DNA from 4 places in the Nocardia sp. NPDC056064 genome. Region 3 is predicted to be linked to each of the others. Evidence: riboswitches for the same ligand, from Rfam matches in the RefSeq annotation. Region 3 holds a riboswitch; each other region holds the start of a gene.

Region 1 (5,358 bases), on a different contig from region 3:
CGCCCACAGCACCCAGAGCGCCTGCAGCACCCGCGAACCCACGTACCTCGGCAGGCCCGAGTGCCGCAGCGTCGCGACCACCCCGCTCATCTCAGTGCCCGCTCAGCCAGGTGTCGAAGAACTGCAGCCGGGCCGAGGCCTCGAAGGTCAGATCCTGGGTGTGCCCGGCCGCGCCGATCGCCTGGGACAGCTCGACGGTCGGCAGGATGAGCCCGTTGTCGAGCACCTCGCGCTGGGCCTGCTCGATGAGCGCGGCCCGCGCCGCGGTGTCGGTGGTGGCCAGCTGCTGGTCGAGCAGCTGGTCCAGGGCCGGAATCGGGCCGCGCGCGTTCAGATTGCGTCCGGCCAGGGCGTAGGAGGTGCGCAGGATGTCACCGTCGGCGCGGGTCGAGTTGCCGTAGACCGCGTCGTAGTCCTTGGCGTTCTGGCGCGCGATGGCCTCCGGCGTGGACACCAGGTCCAGTTTCAGGTCCACCCCCACCTGGCGCAGCTGCTGCTGCGCCAGCTCCAGCACGGCCTGGTTGCCCGCGAACACCTGGCTGAAGGTGATCGCGAAGCTCAGCCGTTCACCGTTCTTGACCCGGATGCCGTCGGCGCCGGGCACCCAGCCCGCCTGGTCCAGCAGCGATTTCGTCTTCGCGGGGTCGTAGGCCAGGCGCGCGGACTGGTCGAGGTAGGCCGGGGTCGCCGAGGCCAGCGACGAGGTGGCGGGCTTGAACTGCGGGCCGAGCACGGTGTCGACGAGCTGCTGGCGGTCGAGCGCGGGCAGCAGTGCCTGGCGCACGGCCGGGTCACGCAGCGGACCGCGGGTCACGTTGAACTGCAGGCCGAACGGGGTGCCCGGGTTCGAGGTGGACAGCACCCGGCCGCCGGTCGCCTCGATCTGCGGGGCGTCCTGGGGCAGCGCGTCACTGATGGCGTCGAGCTGACCCGACGACAGGCTGCCGGTGCGCACACCCGACTCCGGCACCACCGTGAACTCGATGCGGTCCAGGTAGGCCTCGCCCTTGTGCCCGAACACGGCCGAGCCCCAGTTGTATCCGGTGCGCTTGGCCAGCGTCGCGGAGATGTCCTGCTTGTACTCGGCGTAGGTGAACGGGCCGCTGCCGATGTTGTCGCCCGCGCACCGCGCGTCGGCGGACTTGGCATTGGTCGAGGCGGCCAGGATGCCGAGCTGCGGCGTCGAGGAAGCCTGCAGGAACTGCGCGTTGGGCTGACTGAACTCGACGCGGGCGGTGAGCTTGTCGACCGCGGTCGTGCCCACGTAGTTGGCCAGGTAGCTCACGCCCAGCGGCGCCTCGACGCCGCCGAGGCGGATGATCGCGTCGAAGGTGTCGCGCACCGAGTCGGCGGTGAGCGCGGTGCCGTCGCTGAAGGTGACGCCGTCGGCCAGGTGGAAGGTGAACACCTTGGCGTCGGGACTGACCTCCCAGCGCTGCGCGAGCCACGGGGTGATCTCGCCGGTGGCGGGGTCCTGATCGGTGAGCGAATCGACGATCTGGCGGGCCACGTAGATGGTCTGGTTGGTGCCCGACTGGGCCGGATCCGAGCAGGTCGGCGCGCCGGACAGACCGTAGCGCAGGGTGCCGCCGGGTTGCGGCGGACCGGCGTCACCACCGGATCCCGCGGTGTCGCTGCCGCAGGCCACCACGGTGGTGACGGCGGCGAGTGCTCCGGCGAGAGCGGCGAGGCGATGACGAGGACGGATCACGGGGTGACTCCAGGGATGCGTGGCATGGGTGAGAGACCTCCATCGGACCTGGCAGAAGCACCCACCCGTTCGACGGGTTGGTTGCTGCGACGTCGTCGAGCCAGGTCTCTCGGTCGCTCTGGATGGTTGCGCCCCGGCTGCTCGGAGCTGAACCAGCATGTGGCACAGACCGGATGGTTCACAACGGTAGAAATCAGCGTGAGCGCAGCAGTTGGGCGCGCGGTCCGCGACCGGCATACTGGCGCGGCATCAGGCGGAGGGGAGGGGCGTGTCCATCGCCCGGATCAGCGGTTTCGCGGAGTAGCGTCGGATTTCCGAGTGCCGACGATGAGGAGTTGCGCCGTGATCGTGCCGCGTCGTACCACCGCACTGACCGCGCTGACGGCCTGCGCCGCCCTGTTGCTGACCGCCCCCGCCGCCACCGCGCAACCGGCCACTCCGGCCGTCACCCGCGACGCCCCCGCCACCACCACCGCGGGCCCCGCCGACCTGCTCGGCGCCTACCAGACCGTCGTCGAGACACTGAAAGCCCTGGGCGTGCAGCCGTTCCTGTACCCCACGGTCGCCGCCGACTGCGCGGGGGACGGCCTCGGCCTGGTCCCCGCCGTCGCGGGCGCCGTCCCCGGCCCGTGGCCCAGCAACGCCGTGCCGATTCCCGGCCTCGACCTGACCGCCGTGAAGTCGGGCCAGACCCTGTTCACCTTCCTGCCCTACGGCCTGGCCCCCGACACCCCCGCCACCGACACCGCAGGCATGCAGGTCGCCTGGCTCAACATCAGCACCGGCCGCGGCGGCCTGGCCTCGATGGGCTCGATCGCCGAGATCGTGCGCGCCATGGTCCCACCGGAAGTCCCGGTGGAACTGCGCCCCCTCGCCGAGAACGCCATCCGCGACTTCTTCTTCACCGCCATCCCCCTCGGCGGAGTCCGCGCGGTCCCCGTCGACACCGGCCACGGCACCATCCTCGCCGCCGTCTTCGGCACCACCGACAACGCAGGCAAATCCTGCTTCTTCTTCCCCACCATCGGCATCACCGAGGTCCCCTGAACCCCTGCCCACGACGGGCATCGAGATCTCGAGGGTCCGTGTGTTCCGGGAAGTCCCAGGTATGTGGCTGTAACGGGCCGTCGGCCCGATACGAGATCCTGGCAGAGCTCTGCGGGTACACCACCGAACCGAGAACGGCGCATCGGGCCTTCTGCGTGGAGCTATCGCTGGCTACCACCTACCTGGACCGGAGAAGCGCATGGGGATCTATGTTCGGCAGTCGCTGAACGCCGGACCGTTCCGGTTCAATATGTCCCGGTCAGGACTCGGCGTCAGCGTCGGAGTCCCCGGCTTTCGGATCGGCAGCGGACCGCGGGGCAACTACGTCCACGCGGGCGCACACGGCGTCTACTACCGGGCATCGCTGGGCGGCGCGCGCCCGTCGCCCACGAACCGCACGACCACCTCGCACCGGCCGAACCCGGCTCCCGTCCCCATGGCCGATCTCACCGGCGCGGACGCCACGCAACTCCTGCCCACCGGACCCGGTGACCTGATCGAACAGCTCAACTCCGCCGCCGGTCAGGCGAGAACAGCACCATGGGCCTTCGGCATACTCGGCATACTCGTCCTCGCGACCCTGCCGTTCGGCCTGCTCCTCCTGCTACCGGCGGTTCCGCTGGTCTGGTGGCTGGCCATGCACGACCAGGCCAGACGCAATGTCGTGGTCTTCTACGATGTCGCCGATCACCCCGCGGCCTGGTTCGGAGCGCTCAACGAGTCATTGATGGAATACGCGGCCTCGCAAGGAAAGTGGCGGATCAACGCGCACGGCGGTCTGGCCACCGTTCATCAGCGGAAGATCAACGGAAACGCGAGCAGTCTGCTCGAACGCACCGCCGTCACAGTCACTTTCGACCACCCGAAGCATCTGGTCACCAATGTCGCCGTCCCGACCATCACCAGCGGACACGACGCGCTGCACTTCCTTCCCGACCGCCTGCTCCTCCGTACGGGCAAGCGATACAGCGACGTCAGCTACGGCATCCTCTCGGTCCAACCGTCCACACGCCGATTCATCGAATCCGGAACCGTGCCTACCGACGGCGTACACGTCGACACGACATGGCAGTTCGCCAACGTGAACGGTGGTCCCGACCGCCGGTTCAAGAACAACAGGATGCTCCCGGTCATGCAGTACGGGAACGTGCAGCTCGCGAGCCCCAGCGGCCTGAATTGGGACCTCCAATTCTCTCGGATCAACGCCTTCGATCGCGCCGCCCGTACTCTCCGAGAGCCCCCGAACCTTCCGCAGATCTCAGGCGGTCAGACCTAGGACAGAACCTAGGCGCGCAGGGGGATCGATGTGTCGGGGGTGACCAGGGGGCGCTGTTTCCAGCGCAGGTCGCCGGTGCGGTGGCGCCGGTGCGAACGGACCCACAGCGTCAGGTAGTGGCCGACGGCGAAGGGATGGGCCGTGGCGGAGAGGATGTCGGTGCGGTCGGGGCGGTGGCGGGTTTCGGTGCTGCGGGCGATGATTCGGCTCGTGACGGCCGCCAGGTAGCCCAGGAGGCCGATGCGGCGGGTGCGGCCTCGGCCGAGGAGAGCCGCCAGTGGGGGGACCCAGTAGGCCAGGGCGAGGAGCAGGCCCACGGCGGCACCGGTCTCGACGCGTCCGCCGTAGGCCGACCACAGCCAGCGGGTGTAGCCGTTGGTGAGGTCTTCGGTGCCGGAGTACATGCGGGTGCGGGCGGCATGGCTCGCGGTGACCAGGGCGGTGCGGTGACCGGCCCGGCGCAGGGCCCTGGCCAGGTCGAGGTCCTCGGTGGCGCTGGCGGCCACGGCGGCGTGCCCGCCCCCGGCGCGATAGGCCTCGGCGTCGACCGCCAGGAACTGCCCGCAGGCTACCGCGGTGGACGGGCGCAGACTGTGGTTGGCCGGGCCCACCGGCAGGGTCGAGGCCCACGACCAGGCCAGCAGCGGCTGGAGCAGCTGCTCGGTGCGCGACCCCGACTCCTGCACCGGCCACGCCGACACCAGACCCGCACCGCGCCTGCGCAATTCGGTGACCGCCGCGGCGACCGCCTGCGGGGCCAGTCGCACATCGGCGTCGACGAAGACCAGCGCGGCCGCGTCGGCGCGGGCCGCCAGCCGCGCGCACGCGGCGGCCTTACCGGTCCAGCCGGGCGCGGGATGGGCGGCCGAGCGCAGCACGGTGAACCGTTCGTCGCCGCCGATCGCGGCGAGCGCGGCCTCGTGGGTGCCGTCGGTGGAGGCGTCGTCGAGGATCAGCACCCGCAGGCGCGGCACGCCGGTCTGGGCGCGCAGATCCGCGATCAGCGCGGGCAACCGCGCGGCCTCGTCGCGCGCGGGGACACACACGGTGACCGGCTCGATCACGCCCGACACCCGCCGCGGCAGGGTGCGCAGGGTGAGCAGGTTGTAGACGGCGGTGCTCGCGCCCAGCGTGGCCAGGCCGGTGCCCAGCCAGGTCAGCGCGCGGCCCGCCCCCATGTCAGCGGCCCAGCCTGCGGGCGGCGATATCGCGCCACATCTCGCCCGGCGAGAAGCCGCCGCGCGGGGCGTTCGGCGGGCCGGGGTTGCGGTTGCGGAAGGCCATGCCCGCCACCAGCGCGGCCACGGCGAGGGTGATGCCGCCG
Region 2 (5,358 bases), 880 kb from region 3:
ACGAATTCCCCTGGCGCCACGATCAATTCGACGCCGTCGACGGCCTTCACCCCGCCGAAGGACTTGCGCAGATCACGGACCGCGAGCGCGGGCTCACGCGGCGATTCGGACACGGTCACTCCTCACCAGCACACCTTGCGGACGGAACCGGATGATCAGCAGCAGCACCACGCCGTAGAGCAGGATGCGCGCCTCCGGGGCCAGCCGCAGGGCCTCGGGAACGCCGATCAGCACCACCGCGCCCAGCACCGCGCCGTAGGGCGAGCCGGTGCCGCCGAGCACGAGAATGGTGATGATCAGCAGGGACATGGGCAGGTTGAACACCGTCGGGTCGATATAGCTGTACTGGTGCGCCAGCAGCGCGCCGGCGATCCCGGAGAACAGGGCGCTGATCGCGAAGGCCAGCGCCTTGTAGTCGCGCACCGGGATGCCCGAGGACCGCGCGGCGACCTCGTCGGCGCCGACCGCGCGCAACGCGACACCGAGCCGGGAGCGCTGGATTCCGACCACCACCGCCAGGGTGATCGCCAGGAACACCAGGTCGAGCAGGTACACCTCGGTGTTCTCGGTGAACTCGTGACCCAGGATGCTCGGCACCGGAATGCCGAAGATGCCGTAGGAGCCGCGGGTCAGCGATTCCCAGTTGCGGATCACCGCCACGATCACGATGCCGATGCCCAGCGTGGCGATGGCCACGTAGTGCCCGTTGAGGTTCCACAGCGGCGCGGCCAGGATGGAGGACAGCACCGCCGCCAGCACGCCACCGGCGAGCGCGGCCGCCAGGAACGGCCAGTCGTGGTTCACCGTGAGAACGGCCGAGGTGTAGGCGCCGATGGCGATGGGCCCGGCCTGGCCGATGACCAGCTGTCCGGCCGAGCCCGCGATCAGCGTCATCGAGACCGCCACGATCGCGTAGGCCAGGATCTGCGTGCCCACCACGATGGCGTAGTTGTCGGCCACCAGCGGTACCACGATCGCCGCGGCCGCGAAGACCAGCACCGCGTGCCACCACCGCACCCGGATCGGCCTGCCGATCCCGAGGAAGGTGCCGGTCAGCGGTTCGGCGCTGATCGCGGGCACCTTGGCCAGCAGCCCGCCGGGCCGCAGCACCAGGAAGGCCACCAGCACGCCGAAGGTGATCAGGTCGCGGTAGCCGTCGCCGAAGGTGTAGATGCCGAAGGCCTCCACGATGCCGAGGGCGAACCCGCCGATCACCGCGCCCGGAATGGACCCGAGCCCGCCGATGGTGGCGGCGACGAAACCGGTGAGCCCGGCCAGCGTGCCGCTGGTGGGCGAGATGTTCGAGTTGTACAGGCCGACGAAGATTCCCGCGAGCCCGCCGAGCCCGGAGGCGATGGCGAAGGCCAGCACCTTGATGCGGGAGACGCCGATGCCCATCTGCGCGGCGGCGTCCGGGTCCTGGGCGGTGGCGCGGATGGCCAGGCCGTAGCGGCTGAACCGCAGGAACCCGGCCAGCGCGCCCATCACCACCAGGGTGATGGCGAACATGACCAGATCGGAGGTGCCGAAGCGGACGCCGCCGAGCTGGAAGTTGTTGGTGGGCAGGATCTGTGGGAACGGGCGGGTCTCGGGCCCGAAGACGATCTGGGTGAGGTTCTCGATGATCAACCCGGCCGCCACCGTCGCCAGCAGCGCCGCGATGGCCGGTGCCTTGCGCAGCGGATGCACCGCGAGTACGTCGATGGCGACACCGACCAGCGCGGTGATCGCCACCACCAGCACGATCGCGGGCCACAGCGGCAGGCCGAGCTCGGCGATGAACCACCAGCCCAGGATGGAGCCGAGCGCGAACACCGCGCCGTGCGCGAAATTGATGACGTTGGTGACGCCGAAGATGAGGGTGATGCCCACGGCGAGCAGCGCGTACGCGTTGCCGTGGACCACACCGGCGATCAGGGTGTCGAACATCAGCGGTTGCCGGTCGGCACGAACTTGCCTTCCTTCAGCACCAGCTCGCGCGGGGCCACACCCTTCGGGCGCCGCGATTCCTGGTCGAAGGCGAACGTCCCGAGACCGATTCCGGTGAACTGGGTTTCGGTCTTCAGGCCCTCGAGAATGCCCTCGCGGGTGGCGCCGCCCTTCTTGGCCGCCTGCACGAGCACGTGCAGCGCGTCATAGGCGTAGACGTTGAAATCGCCCGGGTCGGTGTTGAACTTGGCGCGGAACTTGGTGACGAATTCCTGGGTCTTCGGGTCGGGATCGGCGGGGCTGAAGATGCCGTTGACGATGTCGCCCTCGGCCGCCGCACCGGCGAGCTGGATGAACTGCGGGGTGTTCTGGCCGCCGAAGAACTGGCCGGTGAAGCCCACGTCACGCAGCTGCTTGACCACCAGCGCGCCGTCGGGGCCGTAGCCGAGGTGCACGAAAGCCTCGGGGTTCGCCTCACGGCCCTTGATCAGGATCGGCTTCACATCGGTGGAATCGGGCAGGATCGGCGAGGAATAGACGATCTCCACGCCCTTCTGCTTGGCGAAACGCTCGAAGAACTGGAAAGCCTGCTTACCCCAGTCGGTTTCGAGATAGACCACCGAGACCTTCTTGGCCTTCTTCGACACCCACTCCGCATTGCGCTCCTGGAACACGTCCAGGGTGATCGACGGGCTCCACGAATAGTCGCCGCCCTTGGTGAAATCGACCGCGGAATTGGTGAAGCCGTACTGGACGAGTTTGCCGCGGTTGTAGATCGGCGAGGCGGCGATCGAGGCGGGCGAGGAGAAATCGCCCAGCTCGGCGATGACGGACTTGTCGTCGACGAACTTGGTGGCGATCGGCACGGTCTGCTTGGGGTCGGACTGGGAGTCCTCCCACTTCAGCTCCACCTTGCGCCCGTCGATGCCACCCGCGGCGTTGATCTCCTCCAGTGCCAGGTCGAAGCCCTGCTGCCACAGCCTGCCGTACTCGGCCGAGGGGCCGGTACGGGGCCCGGAGACACCGAAATAGACCGTTCCGCCGTCCGCCGCGTCGCTGCCGGAGTCGCTGCAACCGACCACCGCGGCGGCCACCGTGACGGCGGCGAGCGCACTGGCGATGATCTTGACACGGCGGCGCGAACCGACCGAGAACTTGCTCATTGATCGTTCCTTCGAGACATGAATCGGCACACGACGAGTGCGAAGATTCAGCGCTTGCGATATCTGCTCGATATCGCCTGGTCGTCACCCGGGGCACCCCACCGCCAAGCGAGGGTTGCCGATCAGCGAGCCGGGGCTCGACAGTGCTGATACTCGTGACCGTGGAGCGAAATGTAGCAGCACTCGGGGGCATGGCCGGGGCCTCGCATGGGTACTCGATTCGGTTCCGGGACAGCCGGATACGGGGCTAGCTGCGGCGATGCGCGCGGGCCCCGGCTTGCGATCAGCTCGAGACAAATGCGCGGCCGCGCGGGCGGGTGGACGAGCGTGGAATCAGCGCACCGTGCGACAAATCATTGTCGTCGATCTCGCGGCTCGGTACCCCTATTGCTATGACCACCGTGCTGCACATCAACGCTTCCGCCCGTGGCGAATTCAGCCAATCACGAGCTATCGCACAGACTTTCATCGACACCCTGCGTGCGCAGGACCCCACCGTGCAGGTCGACACCCTCGATCTGTTCACCGCCGGACTGCCCGAGTTCGGCACCGACGCCGCGGCCGCCAAACTGGCGGTGTTCACCGGCTCGGAGCAGACCCCCGAACAGGTGGCCGCCTGGGAACAGGCGCGCACCGTGTTCGACCGCTTCGCCGCCGCCGACCTCTACGTGCTCAACATCCCGATCTGGAACCACGGCGTGCCCTACATCCTCAAGCAGTACGTCGACATCGTCACCCAGCCGGGCTGGTCGTTCGGTTTCGATCCCGAGGTCGGCTACAGCGGGCTGCTCGAAGGCAAGCGCGCGGTCACCGTCTACACCAGCGGCGTGCACCAGCCGGGGGTGCCGATCCAGTTCGGCAACGACTTCGCCACCCCCTTCGTGCAGGACTGGCTGCGCTTCGTCGGTGTGAAGGACGTGGCCGAGATCCGGTTCGCGCCGACCGTGCTCACCGAGGATCCGCAGGTCGGCTTCGCCGCCGCCCAGGAGCGGGCGCGTGAGCTCGCCGCCGGCTACTGAGACGACGGTGCGGGGGTGGGCACCGACAGGGAGAACAGTCGCGACGATCTGTGCCGTAGGGATTCTCGTCGTCGGCCAGCTCTACGTGGTACTGCCGGTGCTCGGCGACCTGGCCCAGGTGTGGGGCACCTCGCGCGCCGCGGCGACGTGGACAACCACTGCCTTCGGGCTCGCCTACGGCGCCGGGTTCCTGGTCACCGGCCCGCTCTCGGATCGGTGGGGGCGCCGCCCGGTGATCGTCGGGGGTCTGGCGGCGACGGCCTTGTCCACCCTTGTGGTGATCGCGGCGCCGAGCCTGGGCACCGGCTTGGCGGCGCGGGTGGCGCAGGGGCTGACGGCGTCGTTCTTCGCGCCCGCGGCGTTCGCCTATCTCGCCGAACGCGTCGCGCCGCACCGGCGGGTCTTCGCGCTCACCTGCCTGACCAGCTCGTTCCTCGCGGCGGGCGTGATCGCGCAGGTGCTCGCCCAGCTCGTCGACGACACCTTCGGCTGGCGGGCGGTGTTCGTGGCGAGCGCGGTGGGCTTCGCGATCTCGGCGCTGCTGCTGCGCGGGGTGCTCGAACCGGGTCGCCGTGGCGACTCGGCGGCCTCGGTGGGCTCGGTCTTCACCGCGTTCGCCGGGCTGCTGCGCGCCCCACGGTTGGCCCTGCTCTACCTCAGCTGCCTTGCCGTACTCGGCTCCTTCGTCGGGATCTACACCGGCGTGCAACTCGCGCCACCCGAGGGCGTCGGCACGGGTAGCACCGCGCTGCTGGTTCTGCGGGCCAGCGCCATTCCCGCCATGATCGCCGTCCCCCTGCTGGCCACCCGGCTGGCCGCGATCAACCCGGAACTGCGCCTGATCACGGCTTTGTCGGCCGCCGGCGCCGCCGCCGCGATCACCGCCGTCCCGCTCGGCGGGATCTGGGTAGCCACTTGGCTTTTCGTCTTCGTGGCCGCGGTGGCGGTCGCGGCCCCCGCCGCGGTCCAGGCCATCGCCGCCCAGGCGGGCGAAGCCAGAGGCGCCGCCACCGCCCTCTACACCTTCGCCCTCTTCCTCGGCGCCAGCGCAGGCCCCCAACTGGCCAACCTGGTAGCGGGCAACGGCTTCCCCGCCGTGGCCCTGGCGATCTCCGCCCTCGGCTTCGCCGGAGCCACACTGGCTTTCGCGTCGACCAAGGCCCAACCCGCCTGACCCACCTCCGATCCCGGTCCGCCGTCCACGTGGCGGACCGGGTTTCGGGGTTGCTCCATCCCCTTCGCGCCCA
Region 3 (5,358 bases):
ACGCCGGGCAGGTGTTGCAGGGCGTTGTCGAGTTCGCCGAGTTCGATGCGGCGGCCGCCGATCTTGATCTGGTCGTCGGCGCGGCCGAGGAAGATCAGGCCCTGGTCGTCGTTGCGCACCAGATCGCCACTGCGATAGGCGCGTTCCCAGCCGAGCGAGGGCATGGGCGCGTACTTCTCGGCGTCCTTGGCGGGGTCGAGATAGCGGGCCAGGCCGACGCCGCCGATGACGAGCTCGCCGGTCTCGCCTTCGGGGACGGGGTTGCCCTGCGGATCGACCACCGCGAGGTCCCAGCCGTCCAGCGGCAGGCCGATGCGTACGGGCATGGTGCCGTCGAGCTGGGCCGCGCACGCGACGACGGTGGCCTCGGTGGGGCCGTAGGTGTTCCACACCTCGCGTTCGGGACCGGCCAGGCGTTCGGCCAGTTCCGGCGGCACCGCCTCGCCGCCGAAGATCAACAGCCGCACCGATTCCAGCGCCTCGGCGGGCCAGGTGGCGGCGAGGGTGGGCACGGTGGAGACGATGCTGATGCCGCGGCGCATGAGCCACGGGCCCAGGTCGGCGCCGGTGCGCACCAGGTCGCGCGGGGCGGGGACCAGGCAGGCGCCGTGGCGCCAGGCCAGCCACATCTCCTCGCAGGAGGCGTCGAAGGCCACCGACAGGCCCGCCAGCACGCGGTCGCCGGGGCCGATCGGCTTGCGCTGCAAGAACAGCCGGGCCTCGGCGTCGACGAAGGCGGCGGCATTGCGGTGGGTCACCGCGACGCCCTTGGGGGTGCCGGTGGAACCGGAGGTGAAGATGATCCAGGCGTCGTCGGCGGGGGTGGGCAGGGTGTCCCAGTGCGCGTCACCGGTGGCGGTGGTGGCCGACTCGATGCCCTCGCCGGTGGCGATCGCGCTGACGCGGGCCTCGCCGAAGACCAGCTTGGCGCGTTCCTCGGGGTCGTCGGCGTCGACGGGGACGTAGGCGGCACCGCAGTAGAGCACCGCCAGGATGGTGACGTAGAGCGCGGCCGAACCCGAGGGCATCCGCACGCCGACCCGGTCGCCGGGGCGCACGCCCGCGTCGGTGAGCTCGGCCATCCTGGCCTCGACGGCGGCGACCAGTTCCAGGTAGCTCAGGACCACGGTGCCGTCGTCGATCGCGGGTGCGTCGGGGTGGGCCTGGGCGGTGCTGGTCAGGATGTCGACCAGGGTGCGCGGCGCGGCGGCCAGATCGGCGCGCAGCAGCGGGTCGCGGAGCAGCTCTGCCCCGAATTCGGTGTGTGGCTCGAGCATCGCGCTGCGTCCACCTCTCATCGGTTGACCCCCATCGGTGTCTGTTGTTTCACGGTCGGGTTACCGGAGGGCAAACGGGATGGTCACCAGATGCCAACGGTACTCGCCGGACGTTGTTTCCGACTTCGTGCGCGGCGTGCCGCGCCGGTGCTCAGGTGGACGGATCCGCCTCGTCACCGAGCGCGGTGAGGACGAGCCGGTGCAGGGTGGCCTGCTCGTCGGCGTCGAGGCGGGCCAGCACCCGGGCGGTGGCCTCGGCGATGAGCTTGTCGGTGCGCTTACAGCGTTTGCGGCCCGCGTCGGTGATGCGCAGCCGGTATTTGCGGCGGTCGGTGCCGTCGCGGGTGCGCTCCACCAGGCCCGCACCCTCGAGGGTGTCGACCAGCCGGACCACTTCGCTGCGGTCGATACCGAGCGCCTCGCCGACCTTCTTCTGCGTCAGGTCGGCGTTCTCGGCGACGAAGGTGAGCACCCAGTGGTCGCGCAGCGGGAGGTCGATCTCGGCGTGCAGGGCCTTGGTGAGTCGTGCGAGCGCGTACACCGGGTAGCGCGGCAGGCCGCGGGCGGCGTTCGGGTTCGAGGACATGGCGGCCACTCTAACAAATAGTGGGGGAACTCAATCATTTGGCTGTTCCATCGTGGAGTCGTCCGATGGTTGCGGAGGTTCGCGCGCGAGGGCAATCCGGGGGCAATCGCGTGCGGGGGCTGTCGGACGGTGATTCCGCGGCGGTGGTTGACAGCCGCGGGGATCGTCTGTCACTCTCGGAACAGGTCACGAGTACCAGCGACAAGCCCCGGCTAGCTGGTCGGCAACCCTCCTCCGCGGTGGGGTGCTCCGGGTGACGACCTGGCCGCCGTCCGCAGTGGGCGCGGCAAGCGCGGACTCGGAGCATCCCCCTCGGGAACGAGTCCCTGAGCCGACGGGATTTCGTCATGACCGCAGTAATCGACCCCACCTGTGCCCTGGCCGCCGTCTCCGGTGCCGACCTCCAGGTGCCGCTCGTGCAGGGCGGTACCAGCACCTACGCCAACTTCGACTACGCGGCGAGCGCGCCGGCGTTGAAGCAGGTCACCGACCGGATCTCGCAGTTGCTGCCGTACTACGCCAGCGTGCACCGCGGGGCCGGCTACGCCTCGCGGATCTCCACCGAGTGCTACGAGGCCTCGCGCGGCGCCGTCGCCCGGTTCCTCGACGCCGACGACGACCAGGTGGTGGTGTTCACCCGCAACACCACCGACTCGCTGAACCTGCTGGCCGGGTGCGTGCCCGGCGAGACCGTGGTGCTCGACATCGAACACCACGCCAACTTCCTGCCGTGGACCGCGCACGGGCGACGGGTCGTGCAGGCCGCCGACACCGTCGAGGAGACCATCCGCCGCGTCGTCGCCGAACTGTGCAGCAAGCCCGCCGCGCTGCTCGCCATCACCGGGGCCTCCAATGTCACCGGGGAGGTGCTGCCGCTGGAGCGGCTGGCCACCATCGCGCACCTGTGCGGGGCGCGCATCCTCGTCGACGCGGCCCAGCTCGCGCCGCATCGCCGGATCTCGTTGCGCGAGACCGGCATCGACTACCTCGCCTTCTCCGGGCACAAGCTCTACGCGCCCTTCGGCGCCGGCGTGCTGGTCGGGCGCCGGGACTGGCTGGACGCGGGGGAGCCGTATCTGGCCGGTGGTGGCGCGGTGCGGTCGGTGGGTGTGGACGCGGTGCAATGGGCTCCCGCGCCGCAGCGGCACGAGGCCGGATCGCCGAATGTGCTCGGCGCGGCCGCCATCGCCGCCGCCTGTGACGCGCTGGCCGCCATCGATCCCGCCGAACTCGTTGCGCACGAACGCTTCCTGGCCGACCGGCTGCGTGACGGGCTGAGTGCTCTTCCCGGTGTCTCGCTGGTCAGCATCTGGTCCGACAGCTCCGACTCCGTCGGCATCGTCGCCTTCACCGTCGACGGGTACGCCCCCGGCCAGGTCGCCGCCTACCTCTCCGCCGAACACGCCATCGGCGTCCGCGACGGCCGCTTCTGCGCCCACCCCCTGCTCGCCCGCCTCGGCCTCGACGCCGCCCTGCGCGCCAGCATCGGCCTCGGCACCACCCCCGCCGACGTCGACCGCCTGATCACCGCCGTCGCCACCCTCGTCACCCAGGGCCCCACCTGGGACTACGCCGCCACCGATGGCCTCTGGAACCCCACCCCCGAAACCCGCCCCCTCACTCCCGATTCCGAGGCGGGCGCCGCCCCTTGCCTGATCGGTTGATTCCGGGTCGTCCCGGCCCGCCCGGCCGGGATGTTCGTCGGTCCACTGAGCGGTGCGTCGGCGGACTACTCCTCGTAATGTCCGCCGACGGCGACGATCACGATCTCGCCTCCGGATCCGCCAACTCGCGTCCCACCGTTCGCCCGGCGCGCGCGTGCTTCGCGGACTCGAGCAGGGAATCGCCTCCGTGGGTGGCGATCAGGTATTCCGTCGTATCCATCGCGTGCAGGACATCGCCTGCCTGGACATGACCGGCGAGCCTCGTCGACAGCGTGAAGGAGAACTCGCCGGCGGGAGAAGTGTGGAAGCCGATCCACTCCACGACGCCGTGGGCGATGGTCTCGCCTGCTCGTCGTAGTTCTACCGGGTCGCCGACGGTGAAGGTGCCGCTGACATATCCGACGATGTGCGGGGTCGGTTGGTAGCTGACGGGGAAGACGCCGGTAACGCGGAACTCGCTTGTGGCCACGGTCGTCGTCCGATCTGTGTCAGGTGTCGAGGACGGTGGGGCGGTGGTATCTGCCGTTGTAGTAGAGGAGGGGGGCCGCGGAGGGGGATTCGTGGGTTTCGTCGTGGACTCGGGTGACCAGGGCGATGGCGATGGTGTGGTCGCCGATGTCGATGAGTTGGTGGACGGTGGCGCGGAGCCAGATGGGGGTGCCGTGCAGGACGGGCTCGCCGGTGTCGAGGGGGGTCCACAGGGAGCGGTCGGTGAAGCGGTCGGCGGCGGTGCGGGAGAAGCGGTGGGCCAGGTGGTGCTGGTGTTCGCCGAGGAAGTGGATGACCACCGAGCCCGCCTCGCGCAGGGCCGCGATGCTCGAGGAGGTGTGGGCGATGTTGAACGAGACCAGCGGGGGCTCGAGCGACAGGGAGGCGAAGGAGGTGGCGGTGAAGCCGACGGGGCCGTGGTCGGCGCCGAGGGTCACCACGGTGACACCGGCCGGATAGTGGCGCATCGACGCCCGGTACTGCTCGGCGGTGATCCCGCTCAGATCGTCGGGAATCACCAATTCGCCGGGATTCGGTCGCACATCACCCACCGCCCCAAACTACGCCCGGCCACCCGGAGCGCCTACGGCCACGCCGGGTATTTGATCGATGTCACCCCGGCGGGCTCAGTCGATGTCCAGGGGCAGACCGGCGGTGATTCGGACCAGTTCGCGGAAGTTGGTGCGGAACACCGTGTTCGGGTGACCGCCCGCCGCCCAGATCTCCGGATGCGCGGCCAGGGCGGTGTCCACCCAGGTGGGGAGGTTGGTGGGGTGGCCTACGGGGGCGGTGCCGTCGATGGGCTGGCCGGTGATGCGCTCGACCAGGGCGGCGGGGGCGGGGGTGAGGGTGCCGTCGAGGCGTTTGCCGGTGCGTTTCAGGTCGACCTGGTGGTGGTCGGCGACCAGCAGCAGGACGGGGTCGTCGTCGAGGAGGAAGACCTGGCAGGTGGTGATGGCGGTCGGGTCGGCGCCCAGGGCGCGGGCGGCATCGGCCGCGGTGGGGGTCGGCGTCTCGGGCGAAACGATGACGCCGTGGTGCCCGCGGGCGATGAGCGTGTCGGCGACGCGGCATGCGACCGCCGGAAGAGACGACCTGCGCATGATTCCAGAGTAGGGCGATTGCGGGAAATATGCCGGGGGAGCGGGATTTTGGGGTTCGGCCAGGGTGCTCGGAGGAACTTGGCCGGGCGCCAATAGACTCGACCCATGACTGAATGGCAAGCCTTCACCGTCGAGACCACCGACCATGTCGCGCAGGTCACCCTGATCGGGCCGGGCAAGGGTAATGCGATGGGACCGGATTTCTGGCGCGAGCTGCCGGAGATCTTCCGCGCGCTCGA
Region 4 (5,358 bases), 880 kb from region 3:
CATCATGGCCTTGCCGGGGCAGGCCACGTCGAGCAGACCGGTCGCGTCGGTGGCGGCCAGGCACGACAACCACGCCGCCCGCGCCGTGTTGTAGGCGCCGCAGAGCAGATTCCACGTCGAGGAATCGTTGCCGCGCCGGACGACCATCCGCTCGCGATCGAATTCGCTTGCCGCCCAGAGGCTCTCCAGCGCGGAAGCGGTCGACCGCATCGTGCGGAACCAGCGGCCGAGCAGCTCGCCGCGCTGCTCCTCGGTGAGGCGGGCCAGCACCTCCGGGGTGGGATAGGCCTGCGCGATCATCCACCAGTCGGTGTCGGCGGACCGGCGACAGCGCGCGAACAGCAGCTCGGCGATCTCGTCGAAGGGGTTGTCGCGGCCCGACAGCGTGAACTGGCGGCGCAGCTTGCGCTTGGCGGTGAAGTAGGCGATGAAGCACGCGGCGCCGGGATCGGCGCGGAAGCGGTCGAGGGTGAGTTCGGTGGCGAAACCCGTCTTGGCCAGCAGCGTCAGGTGCCGTTTGCGTTGCTCCATGTCCAGGGTGTGCGCCTTGCCCGTCACCCGGCGCAGCGCGCGGAAACGGCGGTTGTACTGGCGCTTGGAGATGTCCATCCCGGCGGCGGCCCGGTCGTGGCGGTTGAGCCGGTCGGCGAGGAAGTCCGGCCGTCCCGGATCGAAACCGATCGCAGCGCCGACCGCCTGCGCGAACGACAGCAGCGAGGCGGGCTCGTCGGCATCCACCTCGGCGGCGACATCGAACAGGCGGCTGGTGGCCGCCACCTGGCGTGCGCCGCCCACCGGCGACGCGAAATCATCGGGCAGAGAGGTCAACCCGTTCCATCGTCCGGCGACCCGCGCCACCTTGCCCAAGCGCCGGCGCTCGTCCTCCCCCAGCTCGTGCTTCAGCACGTACCAGACGAGCACGGCCACATTCTCCGGCCGAGGCCGGGCGTCCAAGGTCGCGTGCAGCTGAACCAACGCCTCGCCGGGCTCCAGCACCCCCGTATCCATGCCCCGAATCATCACAAGAAGGCCCGGGTGGCGGCAAACGTTTTCGCCGCCACCCGGGATCGGGTCAGGGATGGGTGGTGAACTCCTCGAAGGTGGGGGTGGGGAGTTTGAGTTGGGCGTGGATGTCACCGCCGAGGCCGAAGTGGCCGATGGCGCCGCCGTAGTTCTGCTGGTAGCTCTGCCAGAGGACTACGACGCTGATGACGCGGTTGGCGCCGGGGGTCGAAGGGTCGGGAAAGGGGTTGGGGAGGGTGGCCCGGTAGGTGGCGGTGCCGTCGGGGGCGGTGATGAAGACGTTGGGCACGCCGAGAGGGCCTGGGCGGGTGGGTGATTCGGGGTTCAGGTCGCCGGAGCGCAGGGACATGACCGTGTAGAGGGAGTCGGGGATCAGGCCGGTGAACTCGAAGGCGAAGTGGGCCGAGTGTTCGTCGTCGCTGAGCGAGACATCCAGGGTGCCACGGGCTTCCAGCCATTGACCGAGAGTGACGGGCTCGGTGAGTTTGCGGCCGTCCTCGGGACGCAGGTCGGGGATGGGGACCTCGTGGAAGGGGTAGCTCGGGCGGGTGACCGAGGCGGCTTCCGGGAGCTGGTCGGGCGCGAAGACCATCGGATAGTTGTTGGCGGGCAGGGGAAGTGGGAGCGTGTGCAGGACCAGTGCGCGGTCGTCGTCGGAGAGCTCCTCGGGTAGATCACGAACCACCGTGTAGGGCAGGTTCTCGCCGAACGGCGGCAGCGGGGTGTCGGCCGCGACCACGGCCCTGCCCCACCGGCGCGTCACCGTGCCGGCGGGACCTTCCTCGTTGAGGAAGCCGACTACGAGGAAATCGCCTGCGGCGTCCACTATTTCGCTGGGTGGATAGAGCGGGCCCTGGGTGGTCGGGGTCAGCTCGTAGCGACTTTTCACCATACGGATGCCACTTTTCGATCGTCGGAGAATTCGTTGCCCTCGGCGTCGCCGAGCCGGTCGCTGAGCAGTCGCCAGGTGCCGGAGCGCGCGGCCGCGACCAGCTTGGGGTCGTCGCCGCGGTAGGCCGGGCGGGCGACCAGCCAGAGGAAGGGCAGGTCGGTGGCGTGGTCGCCGTAGCCCCAGGTGTCGTTCACGCTGATCGCGTGTTCGCGCAGGTACTCGACCACCGCCTCGCCCTTGGCCGCGCCGATCATCGGCTTGCGCACCTCGCCGGTGAGCACGCCGTGCTCGTCGAGCAGGGGTTCGGTGGCGATGATGTGATCGGCCCCGACCGCCGCGGCGACCGGCGCGATCGCCGGGGCGAACGAACCCGACAGCAGCACCGTGCGCACGCCCGCCGCCGCGTGGTCGCGCAGGGCACGGACCGGCTCGGCGTAGAAGGCGGCTCCCCCGGCGGCGAACTCGTCGAACCAGCGCTGACCGGCCGCGACCAGCGCGGTGTACTCGACGCCGCGGTAGGTGCGGTAGTACTCGCGGTTGATGTCCCCGCGGGGGGCGCCCGCTTGGGCCCGCTGTTTGAGGTCGTCGGTGACGCGGGCGTACTCGGTGCCGTCGTCACCCTGTTCGGCGAGCCAGAAGCGCAGGAAGGTGAACATGGACTTGACCGTGATCACGGTCTCGTCCACGTCGAAGAACGCGGCTCCCGAACTCATGCTGCTTCCATTCGGCGTGCTCGGGCGCCCTCCGTGGTCACGCTCCGCTGCCGCCTCCGGGCGCTGACCGCTCACGCCGAGGCCTCGAGGTAGGCGTCGACCGCCTTGGCGGCCTTGGCGCGCTCGATCTGGGCGATCCGCTCGTTGGGCAGGGCGGTGAACTCGATGCGCGAGCTGGCGACGGGCTTGCCGAACTGGTGCACCTCGGTCTCGATCCGGAACTGCAGTTTGCCCGGGTCGTCGACGGAGACCGGCGTGAGCCGCGCGTGCAGGGTCGCGGGCAGCGGGAACAGGAACGAGGTGAACCGCAGGTCCACGTTGTTCCAGACGATGTAGAAGTGCTCCTGCGGGCGGCGCACGCCGTATTCGAGTTCGAAGGCGGCCAGGAACAGCTGGCGCACCGCCTCGATCACCACGATGCCCTGCACGTGCTCACCGGTCTGGTGGTCCAGGAGCAGTTCGTTGTCGCCGTCCAGGCGCAGATCGGCCTGGAAGACGTTCTCCTCGGTCCTGGTGAGGCCCGCCAGCAGCACATTGGAGTGCTGGTACTTGTGCACGTGGTGCCTGCGCGCGGGCTCGGCGATCTCGCCGACGACCCGCACCCGCAGGTGCGGCGCGTGCACCGCGGCCACGTGCTCGAGATAGTCGAGATCGTGCCGGGTGACGCCCTGCCCCAGGTGAACGGCCAGTTCCTGACTCGCGGGCAATCGCCCGCCGCGCAGCAACGCGACCAGTCCGGACACGGTGTGCACCCGGTCGTCGGCGGAGATGCCGAGGAATCGGTCACCGACCACCACGTACGCGGTGGTCACGGTGGAGTCGAGCTGGACTACAGACATGGATAGACCTCCAGAAGGACGCTTATGGCGAGCAAGACGCCTCACCATCCGGTCGTCACCCGGAGCACCCCGCCGCCGATGGAGGGTTGCCGCCCAGCTAGCCGGGGCTCGATGCTGGAACTCGTGACCGTCGAATCGAAAGGTATTCGGCCGCAATATTTTTGAACAGCGTTCGGAGCAGGGTGCAAATAATCCACCCACGGTACGAGGATCGGCCCCCGCCGGGCGCCTATGCTGAGCGTTACCGAACGTCACACGATCCCGGAGGCAACGTTGCCGAACAATCTCGAAGCCAGCATCGACATCGCCGCATCGCCGGAGAAGGTGTGGGCGGTGCTCGCCGATCTCAAGCGGATGCCCGAGCTGAGCCCGACGACGTGGAAGATGATCGCGCTGGGCGGAGTGCGGGTCGGCGCGCTGACGGTGAACGTCAACAAGGACGGCTGGAAGGTGTGGCCGACCACCTCGCGCATCGTCGCCTTCGAGCCGAACAAGACCCTGGCCTTCCGGATGCTGGAGAACCGCACCGTGTGGCGCTACGAGCTCGAGCCGACCGCGGGCGGCACCCGCGTGGTGGAGACCCGCACCGTCGACCCCAAGGGCATCCCCGCCCCCGTGCGCACGCTGGTCAACGCCGCCGCCGGTGGTGAGGACAAGTTCGAGGCCGACCTGGTCTCGGGCATGCAGGAGACCCTGGCGCGGGTGAAGGCCGCCGCCGAACGCTAGGCCACTCGTCACGAGAGCCCGCCGGATGCTTCCGGCGGGCTCTCGCCGTTTCAGGGCAGGTCGGCGCGGATCTCGTCGAGTGCCTCCGCCGTGCGGACGAGCATGGCGGTGAGCGCGGTCAGCTCCTCGGCGGTGAAGCGTTGCGCGAGGGTGCGCTCGACCGCGATGGCGCGGACGTCGGCGTCGGCCGTGAGTTCCCGGCCGGCCTCGGTGAGCCGGGTTTCCAGGATGTTCTTGTGCCATTCGTGCGGCGTCCGCTCGACCAGGCCGCGGTCCTGGAGGTTGGTCAGGACGGTGTTCATCGTGGGCGGGGTGACGCCGACCAGCCGGGCCAGCGCGGCGGCGGAGATGCCGGGATGCTCGGCGAGGCTCAGCAGGGCGCTGTACTGCGGGACGGTCAGGCCTGCCGGTTTGAGCGCGGCGGTCTTGGTCGCCATCAGGGCCTGTTCGGCGCGCTTGAGGTACGAACCGAGCCGGTCGGCGGCGGGCATGGACGTCATGGGTGCATGGTATCCGGTCGTCATTCGATAACTATCTTGACGATCATAAAGGTTCTAATCTATGTTTTAGCTCATCACTAGATGTCTGGATTTACCTCACTGAGAGGCTTCATCATGATCAGGACCACCGCCGTTGTCGCCTTGGCCGCCTGCTGCCTGGCCGTCACGGGGTGCGGCGAGCCCGCTGCCGCCGTCACGCTGAGCACTGCCTACGAGCTGCCCGGGACCGCCGTGTATCCCGAGGGGATCGGGCTCGACGCACGCACCGGCGATACCTATGTGGGGTCGTTCGCCGACGGGTCGGTCTATCGCGCCGCGGCCGGGGCGACGCGCGCCGAGGTGTTCCTGCCCGCGGGCGCGGATGGGCGCGAGACCGCGAACGGGGTGAAGGTCGACGCCGAGGGGCGGCTGTGGGTGATCGATTCCGGGGTGGGGGTCGCGGTGTACGACACCGGGTCGCGGGCGCTGCTGGCCCGGTTCACCGTGCCCGGTGACGGGCCGCGGTTCGTCAACGATCTGGACTTCGGCGGTGACGGGTCGGCCTATCTCACCGACAGTGTGCGCAATGTGGTCTATCGGGTGTCACCGGAGCAACAGCGTTCGGGCGGTGGTGAATTCGCGGTCGCCGCCGATCTCGGGCCCGCGGGGGCGCGCGAGCTCAACGG

What was found. A riboswitch is a leader RNA that binds a small molecule or an ion and turns the genes downstream of it on or off. The one in region 3 is predicted to bind S-adenosylmethionine.
Region 1: it holds a riboswitch for S-adenosylmethionine, as region 3 does, so the genes downstream of both, ACFC06_RS27355 (ABC transporter substrate-binding protein) here and ACFC06_RS19680 (aminotransferase class V-fold PLP-dependent enzyme) in region 3, are expected to answer to the same signal.
Region 2: it holds a riboswitch for S-adenosylmethionine, as region 3 does, so the genes downstream of both, ACFC06_RS15475 (ABC transporter substrate-binding protein) here and ACFC06_RS19680 (aminotransferase class V-fold PLP-dependent enzyme) in region 3, are expected to answer to the same signal.
Region 4: it holds a riboswitch for S-adenosylmethionine, as region 3 does, so the genes downstream of both, ACFC06_RS15520 (AfsA-related hotdog domain-containing protein) here and ACFC06_RS19680 (aminotransferase class V-fold PLP-dependent enzyme) in region 3, are expected to answer to the same signal.

The regions. Positions count from the first base shown of each region.
Region 1 covers NZ_JBHJWO010000003.1:156,816-162,173, forward strand. Annotated here, with positions in the region: gene ACFC06_RS27350 (ABC transporter permease) at 1-54, opposite strand, end outside; gene ACFC06_RS27355 (ABC transporter substrate-binding protein) at 92-1,711, opposite strand; SAM riboswitch class I at 1,748-1,840, opposite strand; gene ACFC06_RS27360 (hypothetical protein) at 2,054-2,758, shown strand; partial or broken gene ACFC06_RS27365 (DUF4236 domain-containing protein) at 2,958-3,104, shown strand; gene ACFC06_RS27370 (hypothetical protein) at 3,195-4,034, shown strand; gene ACFC06_RS27375 (glycosyltransferase) at 4,043-5,212, opposite strand; gene ACFC06_RS27380 (LppM family (lipo)protein) at 5,214-5,358, opposite strand, start outside.
Region 2 covers NZ_JBHJWO010000001.1:3,367,043-3,372,400, forward strand. Annotated here, with positions in the region: gene ACFC06_RS15465 (ABC transporter ATP-binding protein) at 1-113, opposite strand, end outside; gene ACFC06_RS15470 (ABC transporter permease) at 94-1,929, opposite strand; gene ACFC06_RS15475 (ABC transporter substrate-binding protein) at 1,929-3,092, opposite strand; SAM riboswitch class IV at 3,138-3,253, opposite strand; gene ACFC06_RS15480 (FMN-dependent NADH-azoreductase) at 3,485-4,111, shown strand; gene ACFC06_RS15485 (MFS transporter) at 4,089-5,285, shown strand.
Region 3 covers NZ_JBHJWO010000001.1:4,249,101-4,254,458, forward strand. Annotated here, with positions in the region: gene ACFC06_RS19670 (Pls/PosA family non-ribosomal peptide synthetase) at 1-1,277, opposite strand, end outside; gene ACFC06_RS19675 (MarR family winged helix-turn-helix transcriptional regulator) at 1,429-1,863, opposite strand; SAM riboswitch class IV at 2,048-2,162, shown strand; gene ACFC06_RS19680 (aminotransferase class V-fold PLP-dependent enzyme) at 2,211-3,527, shown strand; gene ACFC06_RS19685 (hypothetical protein) at 3,625-3,996, opposite strand; gene ACFC06_RS19690 (flavin reductase family protein) at 4,016-4,483, opposite strand; gene ACFC06_RS19695 (YbaK/EbsC family protein) at 4,643-5,119, opposite strand; gene ACFC06_RS19700 (crotonase/enoyl-CoA hydratase family protein) at 5,225-5,358, shown strand, end outside.
Region 4 covers NZ_JBHJWO010000001.1:3,373,514-3,378,871, forward strand. Annotated here, with positions in the region: gene ACFC06_RS15505 (hypothetical protein) at 1-1,008, opposite strand, end outside; gene ACFC06_RS15510 (hypothetical protein) at 1,073-1,915, opposite strand; gene ACFC06_RS15515 (HAD family hydrolase) at 1,909-2,628, opposite strand; gene ACFC06_RS15520 (AfsA-related hotdog domain-containing protein) at 2,700-3,467, opposite strand; SAM riboswitch class IV at 3,481-3,596, opposite strand; gene ACFC06_RS15525 (SRPBCC family protein) at 3,741-4,193, shown strand; gene ACFC06_RS15530 (MarR family winged helix-turn-helix transcriptional regulator) at 4,244-4,693, opposite strand; gene ACFC06_RS15535 (SMP-30/gluconolactonase/LRE family protein) at 4,808-5,358, shown strand, end outside.